Cohaesibacter sp. ES.047: one gene and its partner. The protein of the gene in region 1 interacts with the protein of each later gene in a pairwise test. Links are inferred from orthologs where the notes say so. Each region holds a gene or a part of one and is shown in the gene's direction. Other genes may lie near its edges.

Region 1 (7,711 bases):
CCGTCGATTGGCTATTGGCTTGCACCCCCATTCTGGGGTAAAGGCTTTATGCAGGAAGCGGCGCGCCGCCTGCTCGACTGGTATATGCCACTGGAGCCGACCGAACGCATCAGCGCAGCCGCCTATGAAGACAACAAACGGTCGCTGAAGGTTCTCTCCGGTCTGGGTTTCTGCGAAGTCGGACGCGGCGTGGTCTACAGCCCGGTCCGCGGCATCGAAGTGCCTCGGATCGAAATGGAACTGACCGCCGATATATATCTCGGACAGAGCGCGGCAGCATGAAGCGCCGCTCTGCACACACTAGACCTCATGCCGGCTGGCGCACCATGGCGCGTGCGTGGCAGGCATGGGGATCATGGAGCATTGCATGAAATTTCTTGACCAGGCCAAGGTCTACGTCCGCTCCGGCGATGGCGGGGCGGGCTGTCTTTCCTTTCGGCGCGAAAAATACGTCGCCCTTGGCGGCCCTGATGGCGGCGATGGCGGCAAGGGTGGCGATGTCATCGTGGAATGCGTCAATGGCCTGAACACCCTTATCGACTATCGCTTCAAGCAGCATTTCAAGGCCGAGACCGGCATCCATGGCATGGGGCGCAACCGAAACGGACACAACGGCAAGGACGTGATCCTCAAGGTGCCCGTCGGTACACAGATCCTTGATGAGGACAACGAAACCATTCTGGCCGATTTCACCGAAGTGGGCCAGAGCTACAAGCTCTGCAAGGGCGGCAACGGCGGCTTCGGCAACACCCATTTCAAATCCTCGGTCAATCAGGCACCACGGCGCGCCAACCCCGGCCAAGAGGGCGAGGAACGCTGGATCTGGCTGCGCCTCAAGCTGATTGCCGATGCTGGTCTGGTCGGCCTGCCCAACGCAGGCAAATCCACCTTTCTGGCGTCCGTCTCCTCGGCCAAGCCAAAGATCGCGGATTATCCCTTCACAACGCTTCATCCGAACCTTGGTGTTGTGGGCATCGATGGCCGCGAATTCGTCATGGCCGACATCCCCGGTCTGGTTGAGGGCGCCCATGAAGGCGTCGGAATCGGCGACCGCTTTTTGGGGCATGTGGAACGCTGCCGTGTGCTTTTGCATCTTGTCGATGCAACACAGGACGATTTCCTCGACGCCTATCGCGTGATCCGTGGCGAGCTGGAAGCCTACGATGAGGGTCTGAGCGAGAAGGACGAGATCGTGGCACTGACCAAGATCGACTCGCTGCTTGATGAAGACATCGCAGAACGCCTCAAGGCGTTTGAAAAGGAATTTGGCTTCAAGCCCTTTGTCATCTCGGCAGTGGCCCGCACCAACATGGACGACATCCTGCGTGCCATCATCGGCAAGGTCGAGGATGAAAACCGGCGCGAGGCAGAAGACCAACAGGAAGAAGAGGCCTGGCGCCCCTGAGCAGGGTGCCGGAAGCACATCATGACAAGCAAGATGAAGCTGCAGGATCAAAAGAGGATCGTCGTCAAGATCGGCTCGGCGACATTGGTGGATGCCAAGACCGGAAGACTGCGCGCCGCGTGGCTTCAGACCCTTGCCGATGACATCGCCATGCTCCGCAGTCGCGGTAGAGAAGTGCTCATCGTCTCCTCAGGTGCAATCGCGCTCGGACGGCGCAAGACCAATCTGCCTGCCCACGGCAAGCTCAGGCTGGAGGAAAGCCAGGCCGCAGCCGCCATCGGGCAGATTGCTCTGGGTGAGGCCTATGCCGATGCTCTGCACAAGGTCGATCTGACGGCGGGCCAGATTCTTCTCACCCTCGGGGACACCGAAGAGCGCCGACGCTATCTCAATGCTCGCGCCACGCTCTCAACTCTTTTGCAGCTTGGCTCTGTGCCCATCGTCAACGAGAATGACACCGTGGCAACCTCGGAGATCAAATATGGCGACAATGATCGCCTCGCGGCGCGCGTCGCCACCATGATCAGCGCCGACTGCCTCATTCTGCTCTCCGACATCGACGGTCTTTATACCGCCCCTCCTGCCAACAATCCCGACGCCCGACATATCCCCCTTATCGAGCATATCACGCCCGAGATCGAAGCCATGGCCGGCAGCACCGGCTCTGAATTCGCCAAGGGTGGCATGACGACCAAGATCGCCGCAGGAAAGATCGCCGTCAATGCCGGTACCTCGATGATCATCGCCAATGGCGGCGTCTACAATCCGCTCAAGTCCATCATGGATGGGGCCAAATGCAGCTGGTTCGTGGCCAATTCCAACCCGATCACCCAGCGTCGCCGCTGGATCAATGGCCATCTCGAACCGCACGGATGCCTGACGCTTGATGACGGGGCGGTTCGAGCCCTGCACAGCGGCAAGAGCCTTTTGCCTGCCGGGGTCATGTCGCTTGAGGGGAACTTTGCCAAGGGCGATGCTGTCATCTTGCGCGCGCCCAATGGCGAGGAGATCGCGCGCGGCCTGATCGGCTATGACCATTTCGAAGCCGAGAAGATCAAGGGGTGCCGGTCCAACCAGATCACCGAGATTCTGGGCTATGATGGCAGACCGGAACTCATCCACCGCGACGACATGGTTCTGCGTGACACCGAACCGGCCGAGCATTCGGAACATGCCGCGCAATGAGCGCTTGACCGGACCGGAAATTTACACCATATCCAATAACCACGGGCCACGGCCACACGCCTGAAACACGGAAATCAGGACGACAAAGGCCAGCAAAACGAAGGCCCGCAAGAAGGGGAAAAGCCATGAATGAAATGACGCGACCTGTCGCTGATGTCATGTCCGATCTTGGCGTGCAAGCACGTCAGGCGTCGTATGCGTTGGCCAATGCCCCGACCGAAACAAAAAATCTGGCGCTGAGTGAAGCAGCCAAGGCCCTGCGTGCCGATATCAATGGCATTCTGGAAGCCAATGCCAAGGATGTTGCCAAAGGAAAGGAAGTCGGCATGAGCGCGTCCTTTCTGGATCGCCTGACGCTGGACGCGGACCGCATCGAGGCCATGGCTGCCGGGCTTGAGGCCATTGCCGAACTCCCCGACCCCATCGGCGACATCATGTCCGAGTGGGATCGCCCCAACGGCCTTCATATCGAACGTGTCCGCACCCCGCTTGGTGTCATTGGTGTGATCTATGAAAGCCGCCCCAATGTCACCGCCGATGCGGGGGCCCTTTGCCTCAAATCCGGCAATGCCTCGATCTTGCGCGGCGGTTCGGACAGCTATCATTCGTCCCGCGCCATTCATGCCTGTCTCGTCAAGGGGCTGACGGCTGCAGGCCTGCCGGCCAGCGCCATCCAGATCGTGCCCACCACGGACCGCGCGGCAGTGGGCGAAATGCTCAAGGGACTTGGCGGCAATGTCGACGTGATTGTCCCGCGCGGTGGCAAGGGCCTTGTCGGACGGGTGCAGAGCGAAGCGCGCGTCCCCGTCTTCTCCCATCTTGAAGGCATCTGCCATGTCTATGTCGACAAGGCGGCAGACGCTGACAAGGCCAAAGCCATTGTCGTCAACGCCAAGATGCGCCGCACGGGCATTTGCGGAGCCGCAGAAACCCTGCTGATCGACCGCTCAATCGCTCAGACCATCGGCAAGGATGTGCTTGCCGCCCTCAGCGAGGAAGGATGCAGCATCCGAGGCAGCGCCGACGTGCTCGCCCTCTGCCCGGCTGCGGACGCAGCCAATGAGGATGACTGGTCGACCGAATATCTCGACAGCATCATTTCGGTCTGTCTTGTCGATGGGGTTGAGGGCGCGATCAGGCACATCGCAACCTATAGCTCGAGTCATACCGAAAGCATCATTACTGAAGACGCAGCGGCTGCAGATCGCTTCTTGAAGGAAGTGGACAGCGCCATTGTCATGCACAATGCCTCGACCCAGTTCGCCGATGGCGGCGAATTTGGCATGGGAGCGGAAATCGGCATCGCCACGGGCCGGATGCATGCGCGAGGACCAGTGGGCCTTGAACAGCTCACAAGCTTCAAGTATCGCGTCCACGGCACTGGCCAGACACGCCCGTAGAACGATTGGAACCAAGAGCAATTGCGCGATGTGCATCGCATCGAGCAGCGGCAGGAACAATGACCAGATCCAGACTTTATCCTCTTGACCTGCCCCCTGCCTCACCCGGCATGACAATCGGTCTTTATGGCGGCAGCTTCAACCCTGCCCATGCGGGCCACCGGCACGTGGCGCTGACTGCACTGAAACATTTCCAGCTTGATCGGATCTGGTGTCTGGTCACGCCGGGCAACCCATTGAAGGATACAAAGAATCTCCCTTCCCTCGAAACGAGACTGGAGGGAACGGCTTGTATGATGGATCATCCGCGCATCGACGTGACGGGTGCCGAGGCACGAGCCGGCACACGCTTCACGGCCGAGACCCTCGAATGGCTCGACAAACGCACGGTCGGAATTCGCTTCATATGGATCATGGGGGCTGACAATCTGCCCCAATTCCACCGTTGGCAGCGATGGCAGTCAATTCTCGAGCGCATACCGGTCGCCATCATAGACCGACCGGGGCACAGCCTCTCGGCCCTGTCTTCACCGGCCGCCCTGCATTATGCATGGGCACGCCTTCCAAGCCACAAGGGAGCTGCGCTTGCACGCATGAAAAGTCCCGTCTGGAGCTTTCTGCATGGCCCCAGAAGCAACCTTTCGTCAACGTATTTGCGTAGCAATACGACAACACAACCAAATGAAGTTGGCCAAAAGCCTTGAAAATGTCATATAGGATGACGTATTTTAAAAAGGCGGAGGTCTGACGACCAAATCAGTCATTCCCCTATCCATGTCTATCCATCATTGGAAACATGTGATGGATTGGCGAAAATGCCGGGCTTTGGCTCGGCGCATATTATCTACTCAGAAAGAGGTAAATTCCTGTCCACCGCAACCCAAATGGAGATGATGCCTGAAGGCCCTTCTCCGATGAGCCTTGTTTCGGATCGCATGGATCCTGAACAGGCCCTTGAGCTGATCCTCTCGAGCCTCGACGAAGCCAAGGCAGAGGACATCCTGTCGATTGATCTTCGCGGCAAGTCTTCCCTTGCCGACTTCATGATCATCACATCCGGTCGCTCCCATCGTCATGTCGGCGCCGTTTCCGACCGTCTTCTGAGAGATCTCAAGGACAACGGTTTTGGCAACGCGCACGTCGAAGGTCTGCCCAATTGCGATTGGGTGCTGATCGACACTGGCGACCATATCGTTCACATCTTCCGCCCCGAGGTCCGCGAATTCTACAATATCGAGAAAATGTGGGCTGCCGAGTCTCAGGACGACGTCTGAGATAGCGCGGCCAGTCACCCGACGGCACAGGACCTGATCCCAGCCCGACCGGTGACAGATGGAAAAGAACGATGAAGCTTATCATGGCAGCCATCGGGCGGCAGAAAGCCGGCCCGGAGACGGAGCTTGTCGCTCGTTACCAGGACCGCGCCGTCAAGGCAGGAAGAGCATTGGGACTATCCGGACCCGACATGGTCGAGTTCGCGGAAAGCCGCGCCCGCAATGCCAATGAACGCAAGGCGCAGGAAGCCACCCAGCTTCTTGGAGCGATCCCGAGCGGTGCCTTCATCATCGCGCTGGACGAGCACGGCAAGAATCTGTCCAGCGAGGCGTTTGCGCAGCTGGTGGACAAGGAGCGCATCAACAGCACCCCCGCGATGGCCTTTGTGATCGGCGGGCCCGACGGCCACGGACAGGACTTATTGCAAAAGGCCGATCTGAAAATCGCTCTGGGTGCCATGACCTGGCCACATCAGGTTGCCAGAATCCTTCTTGCCGAACAGATCTACCGCGCCATCACCATTCTGACAGGGCACCCCTATCACAGGGTTTAGCTGGCACAGGGTATAACTGGCACAAGGTGTAACTGGCCCAGAGGATGAATGGCTCGCGGGCATGACAGGACGGCAATCCGCCGTTTCTGCGTGAGGGTTTGCACAGCAGCAGGCAGAGAGCAAGTCGAAGCGGGACAACCGGCGCGTTCCTTGCCTTTTCCTCAAGCGGTGGATTCCACCGGCAGGACCCATGCACTACATTTCACCTCAACCCCTTTTCAAAGGTGATTCGGGTGCCCGTGAACCAATCGAAGCGATCGATGCCGAACAAACGCAATGCCATCAGCATCCTTGCCTTCGCGTCCCGCGTTCTGGCTGTTTGTTTCCTCGCTTTTTTGACCGTTACACCGGTGCAGCGCCCCGCTCTGGCGCAGTCAGATCCAGCATCTGAAGACGCGCCCGATCCCGCTCCTGAAATGTCGGAAGCCGAAGCCCGTGCCGCGCGCGCACTGGAAGCGCGTCTCAAGGCCAGAACGGATCAGGAAAAGGCGCTTTCGACCATCGAACAGTCGATCGCCATGTCGGAACAACGCCGCGACGAGCTCAGCCAGGAAATCGCCCGCCTCAAAGCAGACCGCCAGACAATCCAGACGGACCTGATTGACACAGCCAACCGCATCCAGACCCTTGAAAGCTCCATTTCAGAGCGTGAAGCCCGGCTCAAGATCCTGTTCGCCGACCAGACGGAGCTTCGGGTTTCCCTCGCCGAGCAGCGCGATTCCCTGTCGAAGGTTCTCGCCGCCCTGCAACGCATCGGCCGCAACCCGCCACCGGCCCTTGCCGTTCGGCCCAATGAGGCCCTTGATGCGGTCCGCTCGGCCATTCTTCTCAGCACCCTGGTGCCGGAAATCCGTCTCGAGGCCACCTCCCTTGCCACTCAGCTCGAGGAACTCATTCGCCTGCACACGGAAATTGAGGACGAAAAGGGCGCCCTTCAGGGAGGGCTGGCCAAGCTTGAGGAAGAGCAACAGCGCCTTGATCTTCTGATGCAGCGCAAAGAGAAACAGCAGAGCACCACTGCGCGGGCCGCTGAAGACGAGCAGAAAAAAACGGCCGAATTGGCGGCAAAAGCGGAAAGCCTTCAGGACCTCATCGAAGGCATGGAGAAAGAGATAGAAGCCGCCCGTCTTGCCGTTAGAGAGGCGAAGGATGCCGAAAAACGGGCTCTGGAGCAGAAGATTGAAACGAAAAAGCAGAAGATTGCGGCATTGAAAGATGCAGCGCGCCTTTCTCCTGCCATACCTTTTGATAAGATGAGAGGACTCTTGCGCCTCCCGGCGAATGGAACGATTCTGAAGCAATTCGGAACTAGTGATGGCTTTGGAGGCAGAATCAAGGGATTATCGATTGCGACGCGCGCCGGCGCTCAGGTAACGAGCCCTGCGGATGGCTGGATTGTGTATGCGGGTCCATTCAGATCCTTTGGCAAGCTCTTGATTATAAATGCCGGAGATGGCTACCATATCGTTCTGTCAGGTCTGGACGAACTTTTTGCGGAAGTGGGAAGTTTTGTTCTGGCCAATGAACCAGTCGGGACGATGCAAAAGACACGATTGGCGGCCTCGGATCTTTTAGATGCAGGAACCTCCAAACCGGTGTTATACATGGAATTGAGAAAAGATGGTGTTGCAGTTGATCCAGCACCATGGTGGACAGCAGTTTTGAAGGAAAAGGCAGACGGATGATCCGTAAACTTTCACTTATGTTTCTAGGTGCCTTGATGGGCGCAAGCCTCGTCATCACCTTCGCGGTGGCACCGTGGGAAACAACCAGCCCGGCGCACGCCGCTGGCAGCGACACCTATCGTAACCTGAGCCTGTTCGGTGATGTGTTCGAGCGGGTCAAACGAGAATATGTTGAACAGCCCGAGGACGAGGAACTGATCGCCTCCGC
Region 2 (7,526 bases), 3.9 Mb from region 1 along the record:
CCAGATCGTCCGGCTGGAGCTGCACAAAAACTCCATCCTGATTGATGAGACCGTGGTCAGCGTGAAGCTGCGCCGCAAGATCGGCCTGACCGTCTTCGGCATCGAGGATCGGGACCAGTCAGGCTCCAAACCCAAGGTGTCCTTCATGCACTCGGAAATCGTCTTTCAGGAAGGAGACGTGATCTATGGTGTCATGGCCGAGCCGCTCTCACCGGAAGATCTGGCCGCCGTTGGCATGAAGGTCATCGATATGGACGAAGCCGGTCATCACCTGTCCGCCCGCGAATTGGGCATCGCCGATCTGATCGTCACCCAACGCTCCCGTCTGGTGGGGCGCAAGATTTCCGGTGCAGGCTTTCGCACCAAGCACAATCTGACCATTGTTGGCATCATGCGGCGGGGCAAAGCCATTAGAGGCAACATCGGCAACATCGAGATGGAATTCGGCGACCAATTGCTGGTTCTGGGCGAATGGCGCGACATTCAGAAATTGCGCGCCTCTCGCGAGGACTTCCTGCTGTTGTCCTTCCCCGAAGAGATCAACAATTACCTGCCCCGCCGAAAGCTCGCCCCCATCGCCATCGGCATTCTGCTGGTTATGCTCTGCCTGATCATTTTCCGCGTTGTGCCCAGCGTGCTCGCCGTCGTCCTTGCAGCAGCCGCCATGGTTGTCACCCAGTGCGTCGATCCCAAAAAGGCTTACACGCTCATCAATTGGCGCAGCCTCGTCCTGATCGCGGGCATGATCCCCATGGCAACCGCCCTTGATAAAACCGGCGGACTGGCGCTCATCGTTGATAAAATGCTCGCGCTCAATGGTGCCAATTCACCCTATATGATGCTGATTTCCTTCTTCCTACTCACATCGGTTCTCAGCCAGTTCACCTCGAACACCGCGACCGCAGTGCTGCTGGCCCCTGTTGCCTTCGAAGTCGCCAAGATCATGGGCGTCAATCCCGAACCGCTCTTGATGAGCGTGGCCATCGCCGCTTCGACCGCCTTCTCCACCCCTGTCGCCTCTCCCATCAACACCCTCGTGATGGGTCCGGGCAACTACCGGTTCCGCGATTTCGCCATCATCGGCGTACCGCTTCAGGTCATAGCGCTGATCATCTCGACCTTCGCGATCCCGATATTCCTGCCCTTCTGATCCGGTTTTCCCAAGCACATCAAAAGGGGCGGGATATTTGGCCTGTTTTTTCTTCCAATTCACGGCAACCCGGGCCATGATCGAGCCAAATAGACGAGACTTGCCCGAACGGACGCATAATGGACTTTGACACACTCTCCAGGCTTTTTCTTGCGGCTATGTTCAGCCCGCCCGGCATTGCGAATTTCATCATCAGCACAATCCTGAAAAAGCGCTGGCAGGCGAGCGTTGCAGCTCTGCTGGCCGCAAGTGCGGTCATGTTCGTCAACAAGGCCGCATTTGTTGAGAAATCAGCGTCCTTTTATACGATCTCGGTCGTGTGCGTTGTGGTGGCCATGATGATCACATCCCATCTGGGTTTCACGATCGGCGCCAAAGTCATCCGTAAGGAAAAATAGCTCCAAAGGCCTGATCGAACAGGCCAATGCGTAGCGAACAGAAGCATCAAAGCATCTGGTGCGGGCACCGGGAATCGAACCCGGACGATCTAGGATCGAGGGATTTTAAGTCCCTTGCGTCTACCAATTCCGCCATGCCCGCAGAAATGGTGCGACCATTGCTAATGCGATGAAGTGGCAATTGCAAGCAATGCCTCACACTCCATCCACAAAGCCCGCGCCGATAGAAACGCAGCGAAGCGGTATCCACTTGTGGCAAAGGAGAGCAGGCGACACCGATCAGCACCGCCCCTCCTGTCGACTTGAAGGACAAATGCAGGCGACTAGCCAACAGGCCCTTTGGCAATCGGTGCCTGAAACTGCAGGCCCATGTCCCAGGGGAAATAGATCCAGGTATCCTGAGAAACCTCGGTGATATAGGTATCGACGAGAGGTCGGCCCATCGGCTTGGCATAGACCGCGGCGAAATGGGCTTTAGGCAGCATGGCCCGAACCACCTTTGCGGTTTTGCCCGTATCGACCAGATCGTCGATGATCAGCACACCTTCGCCATCGCCACCTTCCACATCGATCACCGACGGATCAATGGGCTTGAGAACCTGCATCTCACCTTGCGATTCATAATCGTGATAGGACGCAACGCAGACGGTATCGATCATCCGCACACCCAGCTCACGGGCGATGATCGCCGCAGGCACGAGCCCACCGCGCGTAATGCAGACGATGGCCTTCCATTCGGAGACCCCTTTGAGACGCCATGCAAGAGCGCGGCAATCCCTGTGAAATTGTTCCCAGTAAACGGGAAAGGCATTGGGAGAAGCCTCAGCCATATTCTTTTCCTTCTCGCTTTCGATCACGCCTGCCCCTTTGGGAGCCGCTTGCTAAAATTGACCTTGATGGTGCCCCTTGAGATCCGTCAAGAGCGCATGAACCGCATCTGCAGCAGCAGACAGGGCGTCCTTGTCGCGACTGCGCAGAACGATGTTGGTCGCAAAGACATTGTCCTTGATATAAGGGTATGAGCCAATGACCACCTGCGGATGATCCGTTTGCAGATTGGACAGGGGTCCAGCCACCAGTCCCTCACCAAGGCCACTGTCGATGGTGACACTCTCGATCTGGCTGTTGGTGCGAAGAGTGGGGACGATTTCGTCCATCATCGCCTGCATCACGGAGGGAACACCTGCCATGACATGGACGTTTTCAAGGCGAAAGCCCGGTGCACTCGATACTTTATTCTTGATCAGATCGGCACCGAATGGAATGCGCGCCATGCGTTTGCGGGCCTCATTGAAGTCGGTCCCTTCCATCTTGTCATAGTGCGCCTCAAGAATGGCCATGGCGCGCGGATCATGATCGATCCCGACCCCGAAGGCCGCCGCAATGGAATCCGCCGTGATGTCATCATGGGTTGGGCCGATGCCGCCGGTGGTAAAGACATAGGTAAAGCGCGAACGCAGGGCATTCACCGCCTCGACGATGGCGTCCATGTCATCGGAAACGACCCGCACTTCCTTAAGGTCTATCCCGACCTGTGTCAGATAATCGGCGATGAAGCCGACATTCTTGTCCTTGGTTCGGCCAGACAGGATCTCGTCTCCGATCACCAGAACCGCTGCGGTCACCACCTCTACACTCATCGCACGTGTCTCACATCTGTTATTGGCTCCTGATCGTCACACCCTCATCCCGCAAAGGGAGATCCCAGCTGACGCTCAGAAAGAATGCCCTTGGATTTACGCCAAGGCGCCCATCCGCTCAAGTGGGCTATTTGACAACACCGCTAATCTTAACAAGAAGATGGCACGCTCGTCATCCCAAAACAGCCCCCACAGGCCAAACCATAAAACCACGTTTTCCGTTTGAACCGCGCCCACGGGATCCCTAAGCTGACACAACACATCGACCACCCCATCCCGAAACACGTCTTCCCGCCGAAGAGACCGCCCATGCAATTCGCCGCCCCCCTCATTCGAGGCACTCTGATCAAACGCTACAAGCGCTTTCTGGCCGACATCGAACTGGATGATGGCAGCCTGATCACCGCCCATTGTGCCAACCCCGGCTCTATGATGGGCCTGAAAGACCCCGGCGTGACAGTTTGGCTGTCAAAGTCCGACAATCCCAAACGCAAGCTCGCCTACAGTTGGGAACTCATGGAACTGGACGGCGCAATGATTGGCATCAACACAGCCCACCCCAACCGCATTGTCGAAGAGGCCATACTGGCAGGCAAGGTGAGCGAAGTCGCCGCCTACCCGACCCTTCGGCGCGAAGTCAAATACGGCAAGAACAGCCGTATTGACCTGTTGCTGGAGGGAGAAGGCCTGCCGAATTGCTATGTCGAGGTGAAAAACGTCCATCTGTTGCGCGTCCCCGGTCTGGCCGAATTCCCGGATTCGGTCACAAAACGCGGCGCCAAGCATCTTGTCGAACTTGGTGACATGGTTCAGGAGGGGCACCGTGCCGTGATGCTCTATCTGGTCCAGCGCACGGACGCTGAGCGCTTCTCCCTTGCTGCGGACATAGATCCGGACTATGCCGCCGCCTTTGCCCTTGCACGCCAGCGAGGAGTTGAGGCCTATGTTTATGCCTGCGACATCTCAACGGACGGTATCACGCTGTCGCACCCGATCCCCTTTGATCTCCACCCCTTTGAACAATGAAGAACCCAACGCGTCTTTCATTGCACCGATGAAGCAAAAAGTGCCCCTTTGATCCGATTTCCGGTTTGCACATTGCGTGCGAGAACGATATCCATGGGGGAAAGAAGCAATCGGAATACGATCCAATGGTAAATTATATAGAAGCCTCAAGCGCCCCCCTCAGAAACACCGGCGACATTCGCCTTTATGGCGAAGAAGCCTTCGAAGGCATGCGTAAGGCTGGCCAGTTGACCGCCCGCGCCCTTGATGGCGTTGCCGAACTGATCAAGCCGGGAACCAAGACCCAGGAAATCGATGATTTCATCCGTGATTTCGGCGAAGAGAACGGCGCCTTGCCAGCAACCCTGAACTACCGCGGGTATAAGAAATACACCTGCACCTCGATCAACCATGTTGTCTGCCACGGCATCCCCAATGACAAGCCCCTCAAGGAAGGCGACATCGTCAATGTCGACGTCACCTACATCCTCGACGGCTGGTACGGCGACAGTTCGCGGATGTACCCAGTTGGCCAGATCAAGCGCGCGGCCGAACGTCTGCTCGACGTCACCTATAAATCCTTGATGATCGGTATCGACGCATCCAAGCCGGGCAACACCACCGGAGACATCGGCGCGGCTATTCAGGAATATGCTGAAAGCGAACGCTGCGGTGTCGTGCGGGATTTTTGCGGCCATGGTGTCGGCCAGTTGTTCCACGATGCACCCAACATCCTGCATTATGGCACGCGGGGCGAAGGCGTTGAGCTCAAGCCCGGCATGATCTTCACCATCGAGCCGATGATCAATCTGGGCAAGCCCCACGTCAAGGTGCTGCACGACGGCTGGACCGCCGTCACGCGTGATCGCTCCCTTTCGGCCCAGTTCGAGCATTCCATCGGCATTACCGAGGATGGCTGCGAGATCTTCACCCTGTCGCCAAAGGGTTATGACAAGCCGCCCTATATTCTAGGCAACGACTAGCCTCAACCCCGAGGGCTTGCAGGGAGGCAGCGCAATGGGCGGTTTGAAGGATGCAGCGGGTTCACCGCACTACATGGGCCACCGCGACCGCCTGCGCCAAAAGTTCCGCGAGGCAGGCCCGGCAGCTCTGCATGACTACGAGTTGCTTGAGCTCATTCTCTTTCGCGCCATCCCGCGGCGGGACACCAAGCCCGTCGCCAAGGCCCTGCTGGACCGCTTCGGCTCTTTCGCCGAGGTCCTGTCCGCCCCGGACCGTCTGCTGATGGAGATCCCCGGCATTGGACAATCGGTCGTCACCGAACTCAAGCTGGTTCAGGCTGCCGCCTTCAAATTCACATCCGATCAGGTCAAGAACCGCCCGGTCCTGTCGTCATGGAACGCGGTGCTCGATCATTGCCGCACCACCATGGCCTACAATGATATCGAGCAGTTCCGGGTCATCTTTCTGGACAAGAAGAACAAGCTGATCGCCGATGAAGTGCAGCAGACCGGAACGGTCGATCACACACCGGTCTATATTCGCGAGGTAGTCAAGCGCGCGCTCGAGCTTTCTGCCTCTGCCATCATCATGGTTCACAATCATCCAAGCGGCGACCCGACCCCTTCACGGGCTGATATCGACATGACCAAACAGGTTGCCGACGCAGCAGAACCGCTCGGTGTCATTCTGCATGATCACATCATAGTGGCGCGCAGCGGTCACGTGAGTTTCCGATCACTTGGATTAATCTAGTTCTTTCTCCCTAAGCACCCTTACGGAACCACCGATCTGGACTGCCAGTCCGGTGCCGTGAAACACCCGGAATCTTTCCAGAACAACTAGATTTGCGCAATAAATACGCAAGATTCCAACAGTTTCTATGGTACAGATTACAACTCTGCATATTTTTCATACAGAACAGCAGAAACGTTCCACATTTATCGTCTATTATGCAATCATTCTTCTAAAAAACCCCGATATCAGTGCCAAATATACCAGCATTCACGCCGAATTTGGCTAAATTATAGACATATTTTTCGAATTACGCTGAAATTGTTTGTTTTCTCGACTCAACTATTTGTACTCCTAGCCACTTCTTGCTAAAAAAGTTGGCGAGAACTTTCTCATATAAAAACAAAACAACACCTTCCATCATAATAAGTGGTCCAAAGCCACAGAGAACTCAGGAACAGCGAGTCAAATGGAATATTTTATACAACAGCTGATCAATGGTATCGCACTGGGGTCTATTTACGGTCTCATCGCCATTGGTTACACCATGGTGTATGGCATTATCGGCATGATCAACTTTGCCCATGGTGACATCTTCATGGTTGGCGCATTCATCGCGTTGATCGCGCTTCTGGCCGTAACAGCCATGGGCGTCACTTTCCTTCCCATTGCCCTCTTGATCGTCCTCATCATATCGATGCTGATGACATCGGTGTGGGGATGGGGTGTCGAGCGTCTGGCCTATCGCCCCTTGCGAGGCTCCTTCCGCCTGGCTCCGCTGATCACGGCCATCGGCATGTCGATTGTCCTTCAGAACTTCGTTCAGGTCGTTCAGGGCGCACGCGTCAAGCCGCTGCCGCCACAAATCACTGGTGGCTTCACCCTGATGGAAGGCAATGGCTTTGCGGTCCAGTTGTCCTACATGCAGATCCTGATCATCGTGACGACATTCCTGCTCATGGTCGGATTTACCCTCCTGATCAACAAGACATCGCTCGGACGCGCCCAGCGCTCCTGCGAACAGGATCAGAAAATGGCAGCCCTTCTCGGTGTCAATGTCGACCGCACGATCTCCCTGACCTTCGTCATGGGCGCAGCGCTCGCCTCGGTCGCAGGCATCATGTTCCTGCTCTACTACGGTGTGATCGACTTCTACATCGGCTTCCTTGCCGGGGTGAAAGCCTTCACGGCCGCTGTCCTTGGCGGGATTGGTTCGCTTCCCGGCGCCATGCTTGGCGGTCTGCTCATCGGCCTGATCGAGACCTTCTGGTCCGGTTACTTCTCGGTGGAGTACAAGGACGTGGCAGCCTTCTCGATCCTCGCGATTGTGTTGATCTTCCTGCCGTCCGGCCTGCTAGGCAAGCCTGAAGTGGAGAAAGTGTAAGATGCAGTTTCTCAACGATAGCCGCGTAGGTGCCGCTCTCAAGGATGCGGGCCTAGCGGCACTGGTAACCCTTGGCCTGACGTGGATCCTCGTGGGCATGAGAACAAAGACCGCGACAGGCGGCCTTGTCCTCACCAGCCAGTGGGAACTGGTTACCTGGATGGTTGTTGTGGTTGCGATTGGTCGCTTCCTGATCAGCCTGCTCGTCTGGCGCGGTGAAAACGTCGTCGCAGATGCGGCCAAATCCGTCCTGC

The links. Proteins that work in one complex are often made in the same cells at the same time.
Region 2: the proteins of CPH65_RS04295 (region 1) and sfsA interact in binary tests that used the Escherichia coli proteins (3 or more experiments, as listed by UniProt). The link is inferred for Cohaesibacter sp. ES.047 from one-to-one orthologs.

Annotation. Positions count from the first base shown.
Region 1 is NZ_LT907844.1:954,909-962,619, reverse strand. The notes cover bases 1,927-4,852. They hold CPH65_RS04295 (glutamate-5-semialdehyde dehydrogenase), read left to right. Parts: upstream 1,927-2,715; coding sequence 2,716-3,990; downstream 3,991-4,852. Other genes in these bases: CPH65_RS04290 (nicotinate-nucleotide adenylyltransferase), read left to right, coding at 4,050-4,694; proB (glutamate 5-kinase), read left to right, coding at 1,927-2,590. Also shown: CPH65_RS04310 (GNAT family N-acetyltransferase), read left to right, coding at 1-282; GTPase ObgE, read left to right, coding at 368-1,405; more of proB, read left to right, coding at 1,424-1,926; rsfS (ribosome silencing factor), read left to right, coding at 4,884-5,264; 23S rRNA (pseudouridine(1915)-N(3))-methyltransferase RlmH, read left to right, coding at 5,336-5,818; CPH65_RS04275 (murein hydrolase activator EnvC), read left to right, coding at 6,079-7,503; CPH65_RS04270 (S41 family peptidase), read left to right, coding at 7,500-7,711. UniProt on the Escherichia coli protein: Catalyzes the NADPH-dependent reduction of L-glutamate 5-phosphate into L-glutamate 5-semialdehyde and phosphate. The product spontaneously undergoes cyclization to form 1-pyrroline-5-carboxylate.
Region 2 is NZ_LT907844.1:4,853,327-4,860,852, forward strand. Bases 2,615-5,355 are described here. They hold sfsA (DNA/RNA nuclease SfsA), read left to right. Parts: upstream 2,615-3,497; coding sequence 3,498-4,214; downstream 4,215-5,355. Other genes in these bases: CPH65_RS22535 (competence/damage-inducible protein A), read right to left, coding at 2,615-3,188; map (type I methionyl aminopeptidase), read left to right, coding at 4,340-5,176; radC (DNA repair protein RadC), read left to right, coding at 5,211-5,355. In the rest of the region: CPH65_RS22515 (SLC13 family permease), read left to right, coding at 1-1,150; CPH65_RS22520 (hypothetical protein), read left to right, coding at 1,270-1,548; gpt (xanthine phosphoribosyltransferase), read right to left, coding at 1,872-2,378; more of CPH65_RS22535, read right to left, coding at 2,430-2,614; more of radC, read left to right, coding at 5,356-5,909; CPH65_RS22560 (branched-chain amino acid ABC transporter permease LivH), read left to right, coding at 6,358-7,272; high-affinity branched-chain amino acid ABC transporter permease LivM, read left to right, coding at 7,274-7,526. UniProt on the Escherichia coli protein: Binds to DNA non-specifically. Could be a regulatory factor involved in maltose metabolism.